Linked DNA regions of Pararhizobium capsulatum DSM 1112. The protein of the gene in region 1 interacts with the protein of each later gene in a pairwise test. Links are inferred from orthologs where the notes say so. Each region holds a gene or a part of one and is shown in the gene's direction. Other genes may lie near its edges.

Region 1 (8,295 bases):
CGGCTGGGCCGGGGACAACATCATAAGGCACCGAGTTGCGTGTCAGGAACGACGTCGCGATATCGCAGGACGTCGTGAACTTTGCCGTACCCGTCGGGTTGAACTGGAACTTGCAGTCCGCCGGATCGGCCGTGACGGTTGCGCGAACGCTTTCCTGTGCCTCGGCCAGCGCCGGATTACCGGCCCAGGTCAATGCCTTGAACAGCGGGAAATAAGTGATCATGGCGAGCAGAAGGCCGGCCATGATGATCGGCTTGCGGCCGATTTTGTCCGACAGCCAGCCGAAGAAGACGAAGAAGCCGGTGCCGATCAGCAACGAGGCAGCAACCATCAGGTTGGCCGACTGCCCATCGACCTTCAGGATGTTCTGCAGGAAGAACAGGGCGTAGAACTGGCCGGAATACCAGACAACGGCCTGGCCAACGACGGCACCGAACAGAGCAAGCAACGCGATCTTTGCGTTCTTCCACTGACCGAAGGCTTCGGTCAACGGCGCCTTGGAGCCCTTGCCTTCTTCCTTCATCTTCTTGAAAGCGGGTGATTCATTCATCTTCAAGCGAATCCAGACGGAAACGCCGAGCAAGATGCAGGAGAGCAGGAACGGAATGCGCCAGCCCCAGGCGGCGAATGCTTCCTTGCCCAAGATCATCTGAACAGCAACGATAACCACCAGCGACAGGAAGAGACCGAGCGTCGCCGTGGTCTGGATCCATGAGGTGAAATAACCTCGTTTACCCTGGGGCGCGTGCTCGGCCACGTAGGTCGCAGCACCGCCATATTCACCACCGAGCGCCAGACCCTGCAGCATGCGCAGCGCAATCAGGAGAATTGGAGCGGCAATGCCGATCGACGCCGCGCCGGGCAGGATGCCGACGAGGAAGGTCGATAGACCCATGATCAGGATGGTGACGAGGAAGGTATATTTGCGGCCGACGAGATCGCCGAGACGCCCGAACACAAGTGCACCGAACGGACGAACGAGGAAGCCTGCCGCGAAGGCAAGCAAGGCGAAGATGTTGCGGGTGGTTTCGGGATACGAACTGAAGAAGGTCGCGCCGATATAGACGGCCAGTGACCCATAGAGATAGAAATCGTACCACTCGAAGATCGTGCCGAGCGAGGAGGCGAAAATCACCTTCTTTTGCTCTGCTGTCATGGGGCCGGCCTTTTCACCGCCCACGGTCGCTACATTTGCCATTTCGATAGTCCTCCACTCAGAAACCGGCGTTGGAGCGCACCCCCGATGTTCGCAACCCTCCCTGGTCGCGAACGAAATGCACCACCGGAGCAGGATGGCAGAAAAGTCCAATCCCGCTAATAGTGCTTTCGGCTTATGACTTTAGTATAATATCAAGGGCATGATTACGGTAAACGGGCGACAAGAGCCTTCAGCTTCGCAGGGCCTGTGCTGGGGATTGCCGATAGGCAATGACCGCGGGGACCACCGCCAGAATGGCGGCAAACAACAGTATGGCACCGGCGTTGACGAGATCGATTTGCGCGAAGGCAACGGGGAGGGTGATCCCGCTTTGCCCTGCAAACAAGGCCGAAAGCAGTTTTGCAGCGAAATAACCAATGCCGAAGCCGAGAAGGATGCCGATCGCGTTCAGCACGAAAAGCTCAAGCCAGACAATGGAGAAGACTGCCGACTGCGGCGCACCGAGCGCGCGCAAGGCCCCGATCTGACGCCTGCGTTGACCGATGTGAACGACCGTAACCAGAAGAACCGCCGCAGCGACCAGGACCTGCGCGCCGATCGCAACTGCCGAAAGGACCTTCTTCGCATCTCCAAGCGTCGTATAAAGCGCGGTCAGAACCTCACCAGGAAAAACAGCGAGCGTGCCACCCCCCCGATATTCCTGTCGCAACTTGTAGGCATCGGCGATGGACTTCGGTTTGACAAGGATTGCCGGCAATCCGGGTGCGTCCCGATCCCAGTTTTCCGACACCGGCGATTGCGGATCGACATGGGCATGGGCGTGGGCAGCTTCCTCTTCGCCGTGCGCAGCGTCGTGGTCGCCCTCACGTTGGTCATGCTCGCCAAGCCCGTGAAGCGCCCACACCGACTGGATGGGGACGAGGATCGCCTTGTCCCACGCGGTGCCGGTGGGCTTCATGCGCCCGACGATGCTGTACGACAATTCCGTATGGGTCTCTCCGCCTTCATAGGCCGAGCCGTGCATCGGCTTGACGCCGTAGCCCATGGGCAAATCGACGGCGGCGCCGACGACCGCCTCGCCGGCAGTCCGGAACATCCGTCCTTCGTCGATGGAAGAAAGCTCCGAAATCAAGACCGTTGCAGTGCCGACGATGGGATAGCCGGAAAATGAGTCTCCCAAACCGACGGGAGCTGCCCAGGCAACTCTTGGATCGTAGGTCAGTTTAGCCAGTGTCGCACCCGGCAGAAGCGGCAGTGGGGACGCCTGCAGAAAGACGGAAGACAGGACGAGCTGGGTCTCGCTTCCCGGAGCACCGACGACGAGATCGAAATGGTCGGCTGCGCGCGCGCTGCCAAGCCGCAAGGAGCGCTCCTGCAGGGTCACCGCGACGCCCAGGGCCGTCGCAAAGGCAATCAGAAGCACGACGACGAGTGATCCGGCCCAGAGGCGACGCAGATCGGCAAGAATAAAGCCGGTCATGCCACTTTCCCCTCAACCGAACTGTCGCTCGCAATTCTTCCGGCGACCAATGTCAGGCATCGGTCGAGCTGACGTGTCAGTCGCGGATCGTGAGAAACCACGATCAATGTGCTTCCTTCGGCAAGCGACAGGGCGAGCAGCAAATGCGCGACAGCATCTGCGCTATCCGTATCGAGACTTGCCGTGGGCTCGTCGGCGATCAAAATGGAGGGGCGTCGCAGCAGAGCGCGTGCGATGGCAACGCGCTGCATCTCACCGCGCGACATGGTCTCCACAGATTGCTCCGGTCTTTGGAGGCCGACCTCGTGCAGAAGGGACTTTGCCCGGATTTCATCATCCTTCTTTGCAGCCCGCGACAGTCGCGCCGGCAACATGACGTTGTCGAAGGCGGAGAGACCTGGAAAGAGATGAAAATCCTGCATGAACAAGCCGATATTCATGCCTCGCCAGCGATCTCTCGCACGCTCGGAAAGAACAGCGATATCGGTGTCACCCCAGCGCACGTACCCGTCACGGACACGCTCAAGACCGGTCATGATATTGACGAGCGTGCTCTTTCCCGATCCCGATGCCCCGGTGATCACGACCCGGCTGCCCGGGGCTATGAAAAGAGATGGTACGTCGAGGACAGGCGAGGACAGGCCCGGATAACGGACAGTGACGGCATCAACGTTCAGTGAAAGCATTCTGAACGCTCAAACAGTCGCGTACTGGGCGCCGCGCAGACGCAACAGGCTGACGAAACCCGTCTCCGGATCCGTCCAGGAACCGTATTCAAGGGTTCCCTCCACCTCGATCGTCTGGGAAGGCTGCACGAAGGTCTGCTTTTCATCGAGGTAGACGACGACAATATTGTCCGGCCAGTCGGCATCGGACGAGCAGAACGGGCAAAGCGACATCGGGATTTCGGTGAGACAAAAAAGGCCGCCTCCGCCTTCAGGGGCGGCGCCATGAAGCCGCGCATGGACACATTTTGTCCCGCCAGCGATTTTATCTTGTCGGAAAATTCAAGGCCGAGAACGCCGAATTTCCCGTAGAACTCGTCGAAGCTGATGGTGGAAGACGCCCAGGTCAGCCTGCTCGAAAACAGGAGCGGCAGCGCCGCAAAGAGGCCAAGCGCCTCGCGACGGCTGCGCAAACGGGAAGAAATCGAATTCATGGCTTCATCTCCGTCTGGTCACGATCGAAGGTGACCATCTGAAAAGAATATCCGGCGAACCGCAAGGGTTCGCCGGATCGCAGCATCGCGGCTCAGTTCGTCTGCTTGGCGCCGAGAGCGAAAGCATCGGCCAGTACATGGTAGACATCGCTCTGTTCCATATAGCCCTTGAAGCCTTCCGACCCCGGGCCGGTTGACTGCAGGACGACGTCATCAACCGCGTGAACGCCCGAGTCGCCTTCACGCGGGATGTTGCCCTCGACAAAGACCGCGCCGGGCACGGTCTTGTACTCTTCGTTGGCAATATATTCTTTCTTTTCGTTCTGGATCGCCGGAACGAACGGGCCATCGAGCTTCGGACGGAAGGTCTCGTAGTGATCGGGGCCGTTGTTGGCGTTGAGGAACAGGCGGCGCGTCACATCGATCTTGTCCGGATAGCCGTCGCCGTTCTCATCCGTGTAGTTCGGGAAGCCGGCAGCGGCGTAGGTGCCGACCTTTTCGCGCATGTCGGTACCAGGCTTCTCGTCATCAACAGTGCCGAGGATCGAAACGCCGTGGGTGTGGTCGCCTGTGACGACGATGAGCGTATCCGGGTGCTTGGCCGCGAATTCGCGAGCGACGCCGATCGCCTTGTCGAATTCGATGGTTTCGACGACGGCGCGATCCCAGTCCAGCGGGTGGGACATCTTGTCGATATTGGCGGCTTCAACCATCAGGAAGAAACCGTCCGGGTTTTTCGAAAGCTGGTCGAGGGCGGTTTTCGTCATGTCAACCAGGCCGGGCTGATCCGGGAACTTGTCGACGGTGCCCTTCTTCAGGAAGCCGCGATCGAGCATCGCATCCATGTTACCTGTGTGGAACAGACCGAGGATCTTGCCGGTATTGGTGCCACTGGCGGTCTCAAGTTCGCTCTTGCTGGTGGCGAGCGTGTAGCCGGCTTCCTGGAAGAGTTTGACGTAGTCCTTGTCGTCCTTGCGCTTGGAACCGGGAGTGTCCTTGCCGAGGAAGTAGGCGGAACCGCCGCCGAGAACGACGTCCGGCTTGATGTCAAACATCATCCCGGTGATTTCCGGCTTGTCGGCGCGTTTGCGGGTGTGGGAAACGACGGCAGCGGGCGTCGCGTCCTGCAGTTCCGATGTCGTGACGATCCCGATCGACTTCTTCGTCTGACGGCGAAGAGCTTCCGCAATGGTTTCAACCTTCGGGTCGTCGAAGCTGTCGGGCGTGCGGTCCGCATAGACGCCAAGCGCATTGACGGCCGTCTTGTGGCCGGTCATGTAGGCCGACATGGTGTTGGCGCTGTCGGTCGCGACCGCTTCGGTCGAGGACGTGCCGATGAAGGCCATGTGGTCAAGGTCGTCCATGTTAAGGCGGCCGTTGGCCTTACCTTCGGTCATGCCCTTGGACATGATGCGGGCAGCGGTGCGATGCGCGACGGAGAGGCCATCGCCAAGCATGAAGATGACGTTCTTCGCCTTGGGCGTCGCTGCCGTGTTGTAAACGTCCCAGGTGACGGCCTTCGTTTCCGAGCCGCTGGTGACTTCAACCTTGTAGGCGCCTTCCGTCGGGATGGTCAGGCCGCGCAGGATAAGGGCAGAGCCAAGGATCTTGTCTTCCTTGCCCTTCTCTTCGGCGACAAACTCTGCATCCTTGCCAAGGATAGTCTTGTAATCCTGGCCATTGACGGTGACCTTGACGTCTTCCGGCTTCACCACACTGTCGAATTCGACTTTGAAATCGAATGGTGAACCCGCGAGAATTGTAGCACGGTCAAGGGGATAAACGGTCGTTGCCTGTGCAGCACCGGCGAGGATGGTCGTGGCGGCAAGTGCCGCGAGGATCGTGCGCATGTGTTTCCCTTTCGCTGACATCAAGTGATGGCTCCGAAATAGGCTGAGGGTATGACAGCGACGTGACACTCATTTGAAGTTTTGATCGACGCACGCGCCGCGGAACCCTGAAATGCCTTGACTCCTACGTGGAATTTACTAAGAGCAACAACACAAAGGAAACCGCCTCATGCACCGTCTTGGATATTCCATCGCTGCGCAGATCGCCCCGGCCATGAACGCCGAACGGGATGGTTTCTTCCTGTGCAATTCCAAAACTACGGCCAAAACGACGACGAAAACTGTCTGACGTCTCTGGCCCACCGCTCTCTCCCCGGCACGGCCGGGGACACGAAGCCCGCGTCCTTGATCGGCGGGTTTCTCCCAAAGCCCCCGCGGAGAGAAGAGAAAGAGAGCAAGACAATGGGTTTCAAGATCGCAGTCGCAGGTGCGACCGGCAATGTCGGCCGCGAAATGCTGAATATCCTCTCCGAGCGCGGCTTCCCCGCCGATGAAGTGGTGGCACTCGCCTCAGCTCGCTCGCAGGGCACCGAGGTTTCGTTCGGTGACAAGACGCTGAAGGTGAAGAACCTTGAGAACTATGACTTTTCCGACACCGACATTTGCCTGATGTCCGCCGGGGGCGCCGTCTCTCTCAAGTGGTCCCCGAAGATTGCTGCGCAGGGTTGCGTCGTCATCGACAACTCGTCCGCCTGGCGCTACGACTCCGAAGTGCCGCTGATCGTTCCGGAAGTTAACCCGGATGCCATTACCCAATTCACCAAGAAGAACATCATCGCCAACCCGAATTGCTCCACGGCGCAGCTCGTTGTCGCGTTGAAGCCGCTGCATGACTTCGCCAAGATCAAGCGCGTCGTGGTCTCGACCTACCAGTCGGTTTCCGGCGCCGGCAAGGAAGGCATGGACGAGCTCTTCAACCAGACCCGTGCGGTCTTCGTTGCCGATCCGATCGAATCGAAGAAGTTCACCAAGCGCATCGCCTTCAACGTCATTCCGCATATCGATAGCTTCATGGAAGACGGCTACACGAAGGAAGAGTGGAAGGTTCTGGCCGAAACCAAGAAGATGCTTGATCCGAAGATCAAGGTGACCTGCACCGCAGTTCGCGTTCCCGTCTTCATCGGCCATTCGGAATCGGTCAACATCGAATTCGAAAACGAGATCACGGCTGATCAGGCCCGCGACATCTTGCGCGAAGCGCCGGGTTGCCTCGTCATCGACAAGCATGAGAATGGCGGCTACATCACGCCTTACGAAAGCGCCGGCGAAGACGCAACCTACATTTCGCGTATTCGTGAAGACGCAACCGTCGAAAACGGCCTCAATATCTGGGTTGTTTCCGACAACCTGCGCAAGGGCGCTGCCCTCAACGCCATCCAGATTGCCGAACTTCTCGTCAATCGCGGTTTGATCAAGGCAAAGAAGCAGGCAGCCTGATCATAAAATGTGAAGCGTATGGCAATAAAAGCCCCGTCTGTTCCGTAAAAGAACGACGGGGTTTTCCGTAAGGGTATCCGCTGCCTTGAACAGGCAGCAACAATGGATCGGATTCACGTGAAACGTTGTAACCGAGTGAGCGTGACAGAAACCGCAAAGACTGACATCTTGCGGGGAATGATTTGAATTTGGCCATGACGGGGTTTTACATGCACAACACAAAGTGCGTTCTGGCGGGTTTCGCGGCAATTGCTGCTACCGTCTTCATGCCGGTATCGGCGTCCGCGGCGCAATGCGGAAACAATGCTGCAGGCTTTGACGCCTGGGTTCAGGACTTCAAGGCGGAAGCCGCGGCAAACGGAATCAGCAGTTCGGTTGTCAGCAAAGCCTTCGCCAACGTCAACTACAACAAGGCGACGATCCGCGCCGACCGTGGCCAGAAGAGCTTCAAGCTTTCACTCGACCAGTTCCTGCAGAAGCGCGGGGGTCCGACCATCGTTTCGCGCGGCAAGAAGATGAAGGCGCAGAATGCCGGACTCTTCGCCTCGATCGAAAGCCGATATGGCGTCCCAGCCGGCCCGCTCATCGCCATATGGGGCATGGAAACCGGCTTCGGCGGCTTCATGGGCAAGGAACATACGCTTTCGGCCGTCAGCACGCTCGCCTATGACTGCCGCCGCTCTGATTATTTCACCGAGCAACTTTATGCAGCCCTCAACCTCGTCCAGCGCGGCAACCTGAACCCGGATGCCCGCGGTGCCGCCCACGGCGAAATCGGCCAGACGCAGTTCCTGCCGGCGAATGTTCTGAAATTTGGCGTCGATGGTGACGGCAGCGGTCATATCGATATGGTTCGCTCGAAGGCCGATGCACTTGCCTCTACGGCCAACTTCCTGCGCGGCCATGGCTGGCAGCCGGGCGCCGGTTATCAGCCGGGCGAGCCGAACTTCGGTGCCATCCAGGGCTGGAACGCTGCAAGCGTCTACCAGCAGGCGATCGCCATCATGGGTGCCCAGATCGACGGCGGCTGATCCTCTATCCTGCCGACAGCCAAAAACGCCTGCTTCGCCGAGAAGCGGGCGTTTTGTATTTTAGCTCGCTCACGTGCCCGGGCGACGAAAATCTCCGGTGGCAGCATCCATGACCCACAGTTCGCCGGTGGAGATATCAAACCAGGCTCCGTGCAGATTGAGTTTCCCCCGCTGCTCAA
Region 2 (7,010 bases), 590 kb from region 1 along the record:
CCATTCGTCCGAGACGCGCCGCATCAGCCGTCAGAGGCGCGATGTTGATCAGGGACCGGATACCGGCTTGACGGGCAGCGATGAGTGCCGTCTCGATCGCGGATGGGGGGACTTCGAGCTGCAGGACCAGCGTGTCGTTGGCGGACATCGCTGCGACGGCGGCACGGCCATCTTCGTCGCTGACCTTGCCGTTGGCGCCGGCCACGACGACGATGACGTTTTCACCATCTCCGCCGACGAGAATATGGGCGGTGCCGGTGGCCTCATCCACGGTCCTGGTCGCCGAAAGGTCGGTTCCGGCTTCCTTCATCAGCACCAGCGCATCTGCCGCGAAAGCGTCTGAGCCGACGGCGCCGGCCATGCGCACCTTGGCGCCGGCACGCGTGGCAGCGAGAGCCTGATTGGCACCCTTGCCACCGGCCGCAGTAGAAAAGCTGGTGCCGGCCACGGTCTCGCCGGGTTTCGGCAGGCGCGGGGTGGTGGCAATCAGGTCCATGTTGATGGAACCGAACACAGTGATCATGAAAGCCTCCCCGGCCGTGTTGATACGGCACCATCAGGCACCGTTTTCGCTCAGTGATTTTGGCCGGACACTGCCCGAGAGCATCAGTCCTCGTCAACCACCTTCAGCTTCAACTGGCCGAAACGATTTTCCGCCGTTCGCGACTCGGGGGCGGAGGACGCAGGTTTGCTGTCGAGTTCCAGGGCTTCGATACGGGCGCCGCGGCGCTTCAACTTGTCGGAGGAGACAAGAATGTCGTCCACGTCCTTCTGCGCCGAGGTGAAGTGACCATGCAACTTGCGAATGCGTTCGTCCAGGCGACCGAGATCCTCCATCAGCCTGATGACTTCACCCTGGATCAGATGGGCCTGCTCACGCATCCGGGCATCGCGCAGGATCGACTGGATCACCTGGATCGACAGCAGCAGAAGCGAGGGCGAAACGATGACGATGCGGGCGCGGTGCGCCTTCTGCACGATGGCCTCGAAATGCTCGTGGATTTCGGCAAAGATCGATTCGGAAGGCACGAAGAGAAAGGCCGTTTCCTGCGTTTCTCCTGCGATCAGATACTTGCCGGCGATATCGCGGACATGCACCTCCATGTCTCGGCGAAACTGCAGGCCGGCCTGCCGCGCCGCCTCAGTGTCGCTCCCGGCGTTGCGGATGGCATTCCAGCTTTCCAGCGGAAACTTGGCATCGACCACAAGCACGGGCTGACCGTTCGGCATGCGGATGGTGCAATCCGGTCGCGAACTGTTCGAAAGCGTCGGCTGGAAGGTATAGGCGCCCATTGGCAGGCCGTCGGCGATGATGGTCTCCATGCGAGACTGGCCAAAGGCGCCGCGCGTCTGCTTGTTGGAGAGGATATGCTGCAGCCCGGCCATGTCCTTGGCCAGCGACTGGATATTGTTCTGCGCCGTGTCGATCACGGCCAGTCGCTCCTGCAGCCGGCGCAGATTTTCGTGGGTCGCCTTCGTCTGCTCGGTGATCGACACGCCGAGACGATGGGTCATGCCATCGATGCGCTGGTTGATCGATTGGTTGAGTTCGGATTGCCGGGTGCCGAAAACCTCGGTCATCGCCGCGATCCGGCCTTGCATTTCCGTTTGTGCCGCGACGAGTGTCGCCATTCGCTCGTCCGCTTCGCGCGCCCGCCGCCGTTCGCGGCGCGCGCTGAAAACGATGCTGAGGACGAGCCCTGCCAGCAGGATCGCCCCCGCGGCAAGCAGGAGATCAGGCCCGATCGGATAGGTGCCGAGGATGAAAACTGGATTGTCGGTGCTGAAGATCGAATTCATGGCGCAAAACTAGCAGGTTTTTCGATTGTTTCCAGATCAAAACAAGAACATTGCCGCCAGTCCAGCATTCGCAGTGCGTTGATGGCCAAAAATTCTTCGCAGGGAGAATTCCATCCGTCTTCAAGATCGGTTATGGGAGCCAATGACCATTAAGCCGCTCATTATTCTTCCCGATCCGGTTCTTCGCGAGCTTTCCAAGCCCGTCGAAACCGTCAATGATGACATTCGCCGCCTGGCAGATGACATGCTGGACACGATGTATGATGCGCCGGGCATCGGCCTTGCCGCCATTCAGATCGGCGTTCCCAGACGCATACTGGTGATCGATGTTTCCAAGGATGGTGAAGAGAAGCAGCCATTGGTGTTCATCAATCCCGAGATTGTCCGCTCAGCCGAGGAGCGCTCGGTCTACGAAGAGGGCTGCCTGTCGATCCCGGACTACTACGCGGAAGTCGAGCGCCCGGCGGAAATCACGGTCAATTTTCTCGATCGCGATGGAAAGGCCCACACCGTCGAAGCCGACGGCCTGCTTGCCACCTGCCTGCAGCATGAGATCGATCATCTGAACGGCCTGCTGTTCATCGATTATATCTCCAAGCTGAAACGTGAGATGGTGATCCGCAAGTTCACCAAGGCAGCCAAGGTCCGCGGCGCCAAGGCGATCTGAGCGCGCCGGACACTATCGGCGGGCCAATCCTGCGCCGCCGAGGCGGCGGTTCAAGACCCTTGACGGGTTTCTTCCTTCACAAGGAACTATGCCGTGTCGCTTCGTATCGTCTTCATGGGAACACCTGAATTTTCAGTGCCGACGCTTTCGGTGCTGGCCCAAGCCGGCCACAGGATTGTTTCGGTCTACACCCAGCCGCCGCGGCCGGGTGGCCGTCGTGGTCTCGATCTTCAGAAGTCACCGGTGCATCAGGCCGCTGAACTGCTCGGCATTCCGGTGCGAACGCCACTCAATTTCAAGAATGAAGCTGATCGCGAGGAGTTTCGCGCTCTTGACGCCGATGTTGCCGTCGTCGTCGCCTATGGTCTTCTGCTGCCCGAAGCGATCCTGAACGGAACACGGCTCGGTTGCTACAACGGCCACGCCTCGCTTTTGCCGCGCTGGCGCGGTGCAGCGCCGATCCAGCGGGCGATCATGGCGGGCGATCATGAGACCGGCATGATGGTCATGAAGATAGATGTCGGCCTCGATACCGGACCGGTCGCGATGACCAAGGCAGTGGCTATCGGGCCGGAGATGACGGCCGGTGAACTTCACGACAAGCTGATGCTGGCCGGGGCGAGCCTGATGCGTGACGCGATGGACAAGCTGGAAGCCGGCGATCTGCCGCTGACGCCGCAGCCGGACGAAGGTGCGCTGTATGCGGCCAAGATATCGAAGGCGGAGACCCGCATCGATTTTTCCAGGCCGGCTCAGGAGGTGCACAACCATATTCGCGGGCTTTCCCCCTTTCCCGGCGCATGGTTCGAGGCCGATATCGGCGGCAAGGCAGAGCGGATCAAGGTGCTGTCCTCGGTTGTCGAGACGGCAGGTGGCGTGGCGGGAACCGTGCTTTTCGACGACCTGACGATTGCCTGCGGCGAGGGATCGGTCAGGCTCACCCGGCTGCAGAAGGCGGGTGGCAAGGTGCTTGGGGCGGAAGAGTTCCGGCGTGGTACGCCGATCGCTGCCGGCACAAGGCTTGCCTGATGCCCCGTTTTCGTCTGCTCATCGAATATGACGGTTCGGCCTATGTCGGCTGGCAGCGGCAGGACAACGGTCCGTCGATACAGGGCGCCATTGAAAAGGCGATCCTCGGCCTGACCGGTGAGACCGTATCCATCCGTGGCGCCGGGCGCACCGATTCAGGCGTCCACGCCCGTGGACAGGTCGCAAATGTGGATTTGCAGCGCGGCTGGAAGGGCGAGACGCTGCGCAACGCGCTCAATGCCCATCTCGGCCAGAATGGCGAACAGGTGTCGATCCTCGACGCGGCGGAAGTATCACCCGAATTCGACGCGCGCTTCTCTGCTTTACGGCGGCATTATCTCTACCGGATCATCTGCCGACGCGCGCCATTGGCGCTTGAGGCCCGGCGTGCCTGGTGGGTGGTGAAGCCGCTTGATCACGAGGCAATGCACGAAGCCGCCCAGATGCTGGTCGGAAAGCATGACTTCACGACATTCCGGTCGGCCCATTGCCAGGCCAACAGTCCGGTGCGCACAATCGATCGGCTGGATGTTACGCGCGACGGCGAGATCATCGAGATCAGGGCGACCGCGCAAAGCTTCCTTCACAACCAGATCCGCTCTTTTGCCGGCACCTTGAAACTGGCCGGGGAGGGCAAGTGGACGCCTGAGGATGTGCGTACGGCTCTTGAAGCGAAAGACCGCAAGGCCTGCGGCCCGGTGGCGCCGCCGGACGGGCTCTATTTCATGCAGGTGGATTACTAACCGTCAGGCTCAGCCCGGAAACAGGCCAAGCGCTCGCTGCATCAGTTCACCGATAATCAGCGATGGCAGGATGGAAAGTGTTGTCAGAGCGAATGCCAGCAGCGCATGCGGGCTGGCGATCGTCTTTATCAGCCGGAAGACTGCGGCAAAGGAAACGACCAGCGTCACCAAGGACAGCAAGGCTGTCAGCCCTTCACTGCCGGGAATGACCAGACGGATCGCGGCGGGAACGGCCATGGCGTAAAAGATAGGCAACGAAATCCAGTTCGAAGTCACGATCACATCAGCCAAGATCTCGCTATAGGCGAGCGGCCTGGCAAGCACCGCGATCAGGGCCAGTGGCAGGACCCAGGCGGAAAGATCGATCAGGAAGAGCTTCAGAATGAACGTCAGCCCCGCAGGTGTCCCTTGCGGCATGTTCGCCAGATAATAGAGCCGCCACGCTCCCCAGCTTACCGCCATTGCAGGAAGGCACCACAGGATGGATGCAAAGGAGCGCCAGACGCCGATGGCCGAGAGATCGAGATAGTCGAAGCCGCGTTTGTCGCCGCTGAGCAGCAGCCAGATACCCTTCAGATAGGTGCCGATCTCCTCAAGCTGCGGCATTGCCAAACCAGCGGTCGATAAAGGTTTCGTAGATCTGTGTCAGCGTTTCCAGATCGGAGACGGAGACGCGCTCATCCACCATATGCATGGTTTGACCGACAGGCCCGAACTCGACGACCGGGCAATGATCCTTGATGAAGCGGGCGTCGGAGGTGCCGCCGGTGGTGGAGAGTTTTGGCCGGCGCCCGACGACGGCCTCAACGGCATCTGACAGCGATGAAATCAGCGCCTCGTTGTGGGTGAGAAACACATGGCTCGGCCGTTCGCTCCAGACGATATCGTATTTTACCGGCTCCCGGCCGGCGCGCAGCGGGCTTTCCTGTGCGGCGCGGTCGAGCCGTGCCAGGATTTCAGACTGCAGGCTTTCCACGCTCCACGTGTCGTTGAAGCGGATGTTGAAGCTTGCCGTCGCACGGGCGGGAATGACGTTGACCGCGCTATTGGCGACGTCGATCGTCGTGACTTCGAGATTGGACGGCTGGAAATTGTCGGTGCCGGCATCGAAGGGCGGGTGCATCAGAGCGCTGGTGAGGGCCAGCACGCCGCGCACCGGATTGTCGGCCAGATGCGGATAGGCGGCATGCCCCTGTACGCCATGAACGGTGATCTTGCCCGAGAGAGAGCCGCGGCGACCGATCTTGATCATGTCGCCCAGTTGATCCGGGTTGGTCGGCTCGCCCACAAGGCAGGCATCCCAGCGCTCGCCCTTGTCAGCGGCCCATTCCAGCAGCTTTGTCGTGCCGTTGATCGCCGGCCCTTCCTCGTCGCCGGTAATCAGGAAGGAGATGGAACCCTTCGGTGCACCGTTCTTTTCGATGTGGCGCGCGACGGCAGCAACAAAGCAGGCGATCCCACCCTTCATATCGACCGCGCCGCGGCCATACATTTCGCCGTCGGCGATATCTGCGGCAAAGGGCGGACGTGACCAGTCAGCCTCGTTGCCAACCGGCACGACATCGGTATGACCGGCAAACAGAAGATGAGGACCATCATTGCCGAGACGCGCGTAGAGGTTTTCAATATCCGGGGTGTTCTCATCCTTCGCCATCACCCGATCGATCTTGAAACCGAGCGGAGCGAGCATAGCATCCAGCGCAGAAAGCGCGCCGCCTTCCGCAGGCGTAACGGACGGGCAGCGGATGAGCGTGGCGAGATTGGCGATAGGGTCAGTGGAGGACATTGCTGAAGCCTGTTGTTTTTCGCCGAATGTTTAGCCCATCCCCGTCGGCCTGTCACCGTCCTGCAGGCGTTCTGCCCTTATCCATGCCTGGGACAAATTGCCGTCGCTGCCGTAAGGAAGAAATGCGAAAAGCAAAAAAGCTCAGAGCGTTCCGGAAGGTTCGTTCGTGCGGGCGCCATATTCGTTTGCCTCCGCCTGTCCCGGCCAGAAACAGAGTGCAAGGAACATCAACGGGCTGACCACCGGCAGGAAGATAAAAAGCGCCAGCATGCCCGACTGCCCGATATCGTGCAGCCGCTTGATGGTGATCAGGAAGGTGGATGCCGTGGCGGCAACGCCGACGATAACGCTCAGCACCAACCAGATCATCAATGCGCCCTGGTTGTTTTCATTCGCCAGGATCCGCGCCATGGCAAAGCTGAGGATCACCAGCCAGAACAGCCAGCCCAGAATATAGGGTTGGCGGCTGATCCGGCCGGAGGGGCTGAAAAACAGCCACTGCATGGACTTTTCCGATGCCGCGGCTGCCATCCTGCTAATCCCGGAGAAGTTCGTTGATGCCGGTCTTCGAGCGGGTCTTTTCGTCGACGCGCTTGACGATGACGGCGCAGTAGAGGTTCGGGGCCGGCTGGCCATTGCCCATGGTGTTGCCGGAAGCAAGCGAGCCCGCGACTACAACGGAGTAGGGCGGCACTTCGCCATAGGTGATCTCGCCAGTGGCGCGGTCGACGATCTTGGTCGACTTGCCGATGAACACGCCCATGCCGAGCACGGAACCTTCACGCACGATGCAGCCTTCGACCACTTCCGAGCGGGCGCCGATGAAGCAATTGTCCTCGATGATCGTCGGGCCGGCCTGCAGCGGCTCCAGGACGCCGCCGATACCGACACCGCCCGAGAGGTGGACGTGCTTGCCGATCTGGGCGCAGGAGCCGACGGTTGCCCAGGTATCGACCATCGTGCCTTCGCCGACATAGGCGCCGAG

Evidence for each region. Proteins that work in one complex are often made in the same cells at the same time.
Region 2: the proteins of QO002_RS01585 (region 1) and def interact in binary tests that used the Escherichia coli proteins (3 or more experiments, as listed by UniProt). The link is inferred for Pararhizobium capsulatum DSM 1112 from one-to-one orthologs.

The regions. Positions count from the first base shown.
Region 1 is NZ_JAUSVF010000001.1:335,772-344,066, forward strand. Bases 5,173-8,067 are described here. They hold QO002_RS01585 (aspartate-semialdehyde dehydrogenase), read left to right. Parts: upstream 5,173-6,050; coding sequence 6,051-7,085; downstream 7,086-8,067. Other genes in these bases: QO002_RS01580 (alkaline phosphatase), read right to left, coding at 5,173-5,648; QO002_RS01590 (lytic murein transglycosylase), read left to right, coding at 7,295-8,067. Outside these bases: QO002_RS01560 (MFS transporter), read right to left, coding at 1-1,198; QO002_RS01565 (ABC transporter permease), read right to left, coding at 1,389-2,639; QO002_RS01570 (ABC transporter ATP-binding protein), read right to left, coding at 2,636-3,325; more of QO002_RS01580, read right to left, coding at 3,891-5,172; more of QO002_RS01590, read left to right, coding at 8,068-8,116; QO002_RS01595 (carbonic anhydrase), read right to left, coding at 8,186-8,295.
Region 2 is NZ_JAUSVF010000001.1:927,303-934,312, forward strand. The notes cover bases 855-3,704. They hold def (peptide deformylase), read left to right. Parts: upstream 855-1,942; coding sequence 1,943-2,467; downstream 2,468-3,704. Other genes in these bases: QO002_RS04360 (DNA recombination protein RmuC), read right to left, coding at 855-1,800; fmt (methionyl-tRNA formyltransferase), read left to right, coding at 2,561-3,496; truA (tRNA pseudouridine(38-40) synthase TruA), read left to right, coding at 3,496-3,704. Also shown: QO002_RS04355 (ribokinase), read right to left, coding at 1-523; more of QO002_RS04360, read right to left, coding at 607-854; more of truA, read left to right, coding at 3,705-4,239; QO002_RS04380 (hypothetical protein), read right to left, coding at 4,249-4,845; dapE (succinyl-diaminopimelate desuccinylase), read right to left, coding at 4,832-6,025; QO002_RS04390 (DUF805 domain-containing protein), read right to left, coding at 6,167-6,556; dapD (2,3,4,5-tetrahydropyridine-2,6-dicarboxylate N-succinyltransferase), read right to left, coding at 6,561-7,010. UniProt on the Escherichia coli protein: Removes the formyl group from the N-terminal Met of newly synthesized proteins. Requires at least a dipeptide for an efficient rate of reaction. N-terminal L-methionine is a prerequisite for activity but the enzyme has broad specificity at other positions.